Regions from separate parts of the Streptomyces sp. NPDC043853 genome, predicted to be linked through region 1. Evidence: riboswitches for the same ligand, from Rfam matches in the RefSeq annotation. Region 1 holds a riboswitch; the other holds the start of a gene.
The links. A riboswitch is a leader RNA that binds a small molecule or an ion and turns the genes downstream of it on or off. The one in region 1 is predicted to bind ZMP and ZTP.
Positions count from the first base shown of each region.

Region 2: it holds a riboswitch for ZMP and ZTP, as region 1 does, so the genes downstream of both, AC067U_RS02455 (bifunctional 5,10-methylenetetrahydrofolate dehydrogenase/5,10-methenyltetrahydrofolate cyclohydrolase) here and AC067U_RS21630 (serine hydroxymethyltransferase) in region 1, are expected to answer to the same signal.

Region 1 covers NZ_JBWKDJ010000008.1:62,174-65,613, forward strand. The annotation lists gene trpS (tryptophan--tRNA ligase) at 1-275, opposite strand, end outside; gene AC067U_RS21630 (serine hydroxymethyltransferase) at 431-1,708, opposite strand; ZMP/ZTP riboswitch at 1,745-1,835, opposite strand; gene rocD (ornithine--oxo-acid transaminase) at 1,957-3,162, shown strand; gene AC067U_RS21640 (glutathionylspermidine synthase family protein) at 3,267-3,440, opposite strand, start outside.
Region 2 covers NZ_JBWKDJ010000001.1:567,602-571,041, forward strand. The annotation lists gene AC067U_RS02455 (bifunctional 5,10-methylenetetrahydrofolate dehydrogenase/5,10-methenyltetrahydrofolate cyclohydrolase) at 965-1,831, opposite strand; ZMP/ZTP riboswitch at 1,889-1,982, opposite strand; gene AC067U_RS02460 (hypothetical protein) at 2,187-2,423, shown strand; gene AC067U_RS02465 (RNA polymerase sigma factor) at 2,837-3,440, shown strand, end outside.

The sequences.
Region 1 (3,440 bases):
GCGTGCTCGGGGACGTGGCTCTGGACGAAGAGCGTGCAGCGCTCCGGGTCCAGGCCGGCCGCGAGCAGCTGGGCGGCGGACAGCCGGGTGTTCGCGCGGAGGTCCTTCGGATCCTGCGGCATGGTGATGGCGTGCAGGTCGACCACCATGTAGAAGGCGTCGTGGGTCTCCTGCAGGGCAACGTACTGGCGGATGGCGCCCAGGTAGTTCCCGAGGTGGAACGAGCCGGAGGTGGGCTGGATACCGGAGAGCGCGCGAGGACGGTCAGAGGCCATGGGGCCATTCTCGCAGGTGCGGGGGCGGCCCATGGCCGCGATCGCCCGGAATCGCGGCCTCCGCTGCTGTCTGCCGCGCGGGGCTCCGACGCTACCGGCAGGTAGCGCCGGAGCCGACGGGATCCGACCCGCCGGCGGCGTCGGGGCCGGCAGGGCTAGGACACCGGGAGGCCCGGGGCAGGGTGGTCGGCGAGGAGGGCGGTGACCTCGGCGCGGATGCGGGCGAGGGCCGGCTCGTCGCCGGAGGCCGCCGCGGTGACGGCGCGGGAGATCCAGTCGGCCACGGCCGGCATGTGCTCGGCCCGCAGGCCGCGGGAGGTGAGGGAGGGCGTGCCGATGCGGATGCCGGACGGGTCGAACGGCTTGCGCGGGTCGAAGGGCACCGTGTTGTAGTTCACCACGATCCCCGCCCGGTCCAGCGCCTGCGCCGCCACCTTGCCCGGGACCTCCCGGCGGGTGAGGTCGATCAGGATCAGGTGGTTGTCGGTGCCGCCCGAGACCAGGTCGAGGCCCCGGTCGAGGAGCTCCGCGGCCAGCGCCTTCGCGTTGGCCACGACCTGGTGCGCGTACGCCGTGAAGGAGGGCTGCGCCGCCTCGTGGAGGGCCACCGCGATGCCCGCCGTGGTCTGGTTGTGCGGGCCGCCCTGCAGACCGGGGAAGACCGCCTTGTCGATCGCCTTGGCGTGCTCGGCCCGGCACATCAGCATCGCGCCGCGCGGCCCCCGCAGGGTCTTGTGGGTGGTGGTCGACACCACGTCGGCGTACGGCACCGGCGAGGGGTGCGCGCCGCCCGCGATCAGGCCCGCGATGTGCGCCACGTCCGCGACCAGGACCGCGCCGGCCTCCTTCGCGATCGAGGCGAAGGACTCGAAGTCGATCGTGCGCGGCAGGGCGGTACCGCCACAGAAGATGATCTTCGGGCGTTCGGCGAGGGCGAGGTCCCGCACCGCGTCGTAGTCGATCCGCCCGGTGTCCGCGCGGACGCCGTACTGCACGCCGCGGAACCAGCTGCCGGTCGCCGAGACGCCCCACCCGTGCGTCAGGTGGCCTCCCATCGGCAGGGCCATGCCCATCACGGTGTCGCCGGGCTCGGCGAAGGCCAGGTACACGGCCAGGTTGGCCGGCGAGCCGGAGTACGGCTGCACGTTGGCGTGGTCCACGCCGAACAGCCCCTTGGCCCGCTCGATGGCCAGGGCCTCGATCCGGTCGATGTTCTGCTGGCCTTCGTAGTACCGGCGGCCCGGGTAGCCCTCGCTGTACTTGTTCTGCAGGACGGTGCCGGAGGCCTCCAGCACGGCCGCGGACACGTAGTTCTCGCTGGGGATCAGCCGCAGGGTGTCCGCCTGCAGCCGCTCCTCCGCGGCGACCAGCGCGGCGAGTTCGGGATCGGTGGACAACAGGGCGGGATGCGGGACGGGCTGGCGCGCGGTCATCGCGGCTCCTCCGGGGTCGAGTGTCGTTTCGTACCCCGCGGAGGCCCAGGCGGGCGGCCGTGTGTGCGGACATGCGCGCGCGGCTCCCCCGGAGTTGGTTCTCCGTACGCCAGTCGCCGTGCGTGCCCCCACCATAACCGGCCACGACACCGGCACGCTTTCGCTGTCCGCGGCGAGCGGCGAGGATAGAACAGACGCCACACGCTGTCACAGCCCTACCGGGCGCAGGACGGACGAACGGAGACCCCGTGTCGACTACCGCTGATGCCATCCGCTCCGCAGAAGCGCACAGCGCGCACAACTACCATCCCCTCCCCGTCGTCATCGCCTCCGCGGAGGGCGCCTGGATGACGGACATCGAGGGCAAGCGTTACCTCGACATGCTGGCCGGCTACTCGGCGCTCAATTTCGGCCACGGCAACCGGCGCCTCCTCGACGCCGCCAGAGCGCAGCTGGAGCGGGTCACGCTGACCTCCCGCGCCTTCCACCACGACCGGTTCTCCGAGTTCTGCGCGGAGCTCGCCGGGCTGTGCGGCAAGGAGATGGTGCTGCCCATGAACACGGGCGCGGAGGCGGTCGAGACGGCCGTCAAGACCGCCCGCAAGTGGGGCTACGAGGTCAAGGGGGTGCCCGACGGCCAGGCCAAGATCGTGGTGGCCGCGAACAACTTCCACGGCCGGACCACGACCATCGTGTCCTTCTCCACCGACCACGAGGCCCGCGACCACTACGGCCCCTACACCCCCGGCTTCGAGATCGTCCCGTACGGCGACCTGACGGCGCTGGCGGACGCGGTCACCGCGAACACGGTGGCGGTGCTGCTGGAGCCGGTCCAGGGCGAGGCGGGCGTACTGGTGCCGCCGCCGGGATACCTGCGCGGCGTACGGGAGTTGACCCGGCAGCGGAACGTGCTGTTCATGGCGGACGAGATCCAGTCCGGGCTCGGCCGGACCGGGCGCACCTTCGCCTGCGACCACGAGGACGTCGTCCCGGACGTCTACATCCTGGGCAAGGCGCTGGGCGGCGGCGTGGTCCCGGTGTCGGCGGTGGTCGCCGACCGGGACGTGCTCGGCGTGTTCCGGCCGGGCGAGCACGGCTCCACCTTCGGCGGGAACCCCCTCGCCTGCGCGGTGGCCCTGGAGGTCGTCGCGATCCTGCGCAGCGGCGAGTACCAGCAGCGGGCCGCCGAGCTCGGCGACCACCTGCACCAGGAACTGGGCCTGCTGGTGGGCGGGGGCGCGGTGACCGCCGTACGCGGGCGGGGCCTGTGGGCTGGCGTGGACATCGCGCCCGGGCACGGCTCCGGGCGGGAGGTGTCCGAGCGGCTCATGGAACGCGGGGTGCTGGTGAAGGACACCCACGGGGCCACGATCCGGATCGCGCCGCCTCTGGTGATCAGCAAGGAGGACCTGGACTGGGGGCTGGACCAGCTGCGGGCGGTGCTGTCCGCGTAGCGCGACCGGCGCACGGCGGGCGGCGGGCAGCGGGCGGCGGGCGTGCGCCGGGTCACCGGCGTCCGCGGGCCCTTCCGCAGCTTCCGCTGCTTCCGCTGCTTCCGTCAGAGGATCACGTGGGGCAGGAAGCGGGCGTACTCGTCCGTGATCAGCCCCGCGGACTCGCGGATGCCGAGCCCGGCCGCCTCCTCCTCGACGACCCACGCGCCGAGCACCACCCGGTTGCCGTCGAAGTCCGGCAGCGGGGCGAGGGCCTGGAAACACACCGGTTCCCGGGG
Region 2 (3,440 bases), on a different contig from region 1:
CCCCCGGGGGATGGCATGGAGGGACCAAGGCCACATTCGCTCTGGCGTTGGCGGGCACCAGCAGCGGCTCCGCCCGGCCAGCCGCCCTCCGGGCGGACGCGGAAGTGAAGTCGATCAGATCTACGCAATCCAAGCCGGTCCAGGCGCCCCAAATCGCTACGCGCTCCTCTTTCTCGGCGGATGCGGGCCGCCGGTGCCCGGACATAGACCGCCAACGATCGCTACGCGCTCCTGTCCGTCTCGGCGGCAGGCGGCCCGCCCGGGGCCAAGACCATCACGCGGCAACAAGCGCCACCGATCACCACGCGCTCCGGAAGGAGCGGCGGCCGACAGGCCGATGGGCTGAAGCAGACAGTCAGCGCACGAGCGCCCGACGAGCAACCCCCGACAGTCCGCACCCCCCGATAGCCCGCACCCGCCGACAGACCGAAGCGCGTAGCGATCCGTGGCGGTCTCTGTCCGGCCACCGGCCGCCCGCACCCGCCGTCCGACAGGAGCGCGTAGCGATCTGGTGCGCCTGGACCGGCTCGGATTACGTAGATCTGATCCACTTCACCCCCGCGCCCGCCCGGAGGGCGGCTGGCCGAGCGCAAGCCGCTGCCCGTGCCCGGCAACGCCAGAGCCCCAGGATCCGAAGGCTCCTCCCATGCCATCCCCCGGGGGCCGCCCGACAGTCCTTGTCGTTGCGTGACGGTCGTCGGTGTCAAGGGTGGCCCGAAGGGCCATCGGCTTGCCGACGCGACCGGAGGGAGCGCCCTTGACGCCGACGGCCGGCACGTAATGACACTGGGACTGACGGGCAGCACCCGGGCACCCCCCAGATTCTGTCCAGGCGAAGCACCGGCACACCCCCGACCCCGCCCCGCAGGCTGGTCGCGCTCAGGCCTCGACCCGCTACCCCCGACCCGCCACCCCCGCCCTACTACCCCCGACCCGCCACCGTCGACCCGGCGCCCCGACCCGGTCAGGCTTCCGCGTTCGCCTGCGCCTGGGTCTCCGCCGCCGTCACCGTCTGCTCCAGCAGGACCGCGATCGTCATCGGGCCCACGCCGCCCGGGACCGGGGTGATCAGGGAGGCGCGTTCCGCGGCCGAGGCGAAGTGGACGTCGCCGACGTTGCCCTCGTTGTAGCCGGCGTCCAGGACGACCGCGCCGGGCTTGATGTCCTCGCCCCGGATGAACTCGGCCTTTCCGACGGCCGCGACCAGGACGTCCGCCTGGCGCACGATCGAGGAGAGGTCCTGCGTGCGGGAGTGACAGTAGGTGACCGTGGCGTTGCGCTCCAGCAGCAGCATGCCGGCCGGCTTGCCCAGGATCGCGCTGCGGCCCACGACCACCGCGTGCTTGCCGGTCAGGTCGACCTCGTACTCCTCCAGCAGGCGCATGATGCCGCCGGGGGTGCAGGAGACGAATCCGGGCAGGCCGAAGCCCATGGCGGCGAAGGAGTGCATGGTGACGCCGTCCACGTCCTTGCCGGGGGCGATGGCCTCGAAGGCGGCGCGCTCGTCGATGTGGTGCGGCACCGGGTGCTGGAGCAGGATGCCGCTGATCTCCGGGTCCTCGGAGAGGCCCGTGATCACCGCCACCAGTTCCTCGGTGGTGGTCTCCGCGGGGAGCGCCACGTGCCGGGAGGTGATGCCGGCCTTGGCGCAACGGTTCTGCTTCATGCGGACGTACGTCACGGACGCCGGGTCCTCGCCGACCAGCACGGTGGCCAGACAGGGGGCCTTCCCGGTGCGCTCGGTGATCGCGGCGGCACGGGCGGCGGTCCGCTCGGCTATGCGGCGGGCGAGGGCGGTGCCGTCCATCAGGCGGGCGGTGGCGGTCGTCATAGGGGTCTCCTGAACGTCGCTGCGGGTTCGCGGTACGCAGTGCGCGTACGCGGTTCGCGGTCTCGCCCAGGCGCGCGGCAGTCGACGTACGGTCGTACGCCGGGCCGCTCCCCGGTGGTGATCCACCCGAACGCCAGTCACGGCCCGCGCCCACTGTAGTCGAGTCGGCACGCGGTCCGGCGACGGGATGTGCATCACCGTCCGGTGCGATGGGCGGTGGAGAACCGACGCACCGGCTCGGGTGATCGGGACATGACACCCGTATTCGGCCTCCCCGGGCGGCGAGGCCTTCGAGCTGGTCGTCAGCCGGTATCCGGTGGCCAGACCACCCCTGCGACCATCTGGTGGCCACCTGATGGGACGTGATCGCCCGGGGGCTGAGACCGGGGGTACCTATTCCTCCCGGCAGGTCGGGCCGTCCGGCGTGTTCGAGCCGGTCGGGTATGTGCTCGGTCCGCAGCCGGAGGAGGTCCGGCGGGCCCGGTGGTCCGACGACGCGGTCGCCGGCGCCGAGAAGGACGGGCCGGTGGTGACCGACGGGCGGTCGGAACGGTTGCGGACGGAGTTCCACGGCATCGGTGTGGTGATCTGATTCCTGCGGAAGGCGGTCCGGCCGGTGCCGGGCTACGCGGTCGGGCACTGCCGGGACCGGCTGCGTGAGCTGCACGAACGGATCGAGCGCGAAGGTCCGCTCGTGGCGCGTACACCGCGCTTCCTCGTCGAGGCCCGCGCGCCCGGCCGCCCCGGACCGACCCCTGGTCCGGGGCGGACACGGCGGGTAGTCCGGGCCTCTCGGGGGCGCACGCACCCCGCCGGGCGCGCCCTGGCGCACGCAGCGTGGCGCAGGTCACTCAATTCCGCGCGTAACGAATCGACTCGGGCGGCCGATGAACCGACAGGTGTCCTCGCGCGGCGCCGGAATACCGACCCCCGGTCGGACGTTTCCGCAAGGCCGCGCGATGATGTCCCGCCCGTCCTTTATCTGCTCGCAACGAGAGGCTCCTTGTGTCGCTCAGCCCGTCCCGTACGTTCCCTCCGGAGATCGCCGAATCCGAGGCCCTGGTCGCGCTCGTCGAGCGTGGCCGCGAGCAGGGTCACATCAACGGTGACGACGTGCGCCTGGCCTTCGAGGCCGGCCGCATCCCGGTGGACCAGTGGAAGCGGGTCCTGCGCAGCCTGAACCAGGTCCTGGACGAGGAGGGTGTGACCCTGCACGTCAGCGCCGCGCCCGCCGCCAAGACGGCCGCGAAGAAGCCCCGCAAGGCCGCGGCGGCCCCGGCCCGCACCACGGTGAAGAAGACCGCCGCCCCGCCGCGCCCGATCGGCGCGCGCAAGACGGCGGCCGCTGCCCCGGCCCCCGCTGCGGCGATATCGGCTCAGCCGACCGCGGCCACCGCCGAGGCCGTCACCGGGGAAGCCGCTGCCACCGCATCCGTCGCCGCAGAGCCGAAGAAGCGCGCGACGAAGAAGACCACGACCGCGAAGAAGACCACCGCCAAGAAGACGGCGGCGAAGAAGACCGCCAAGGACGCCGACGGCGAAGAGACCGTCGACGTCGAGAACGACGAGCTGTTCGAGAACCTCGAGGACGACAACGAGGAGGAGCCGG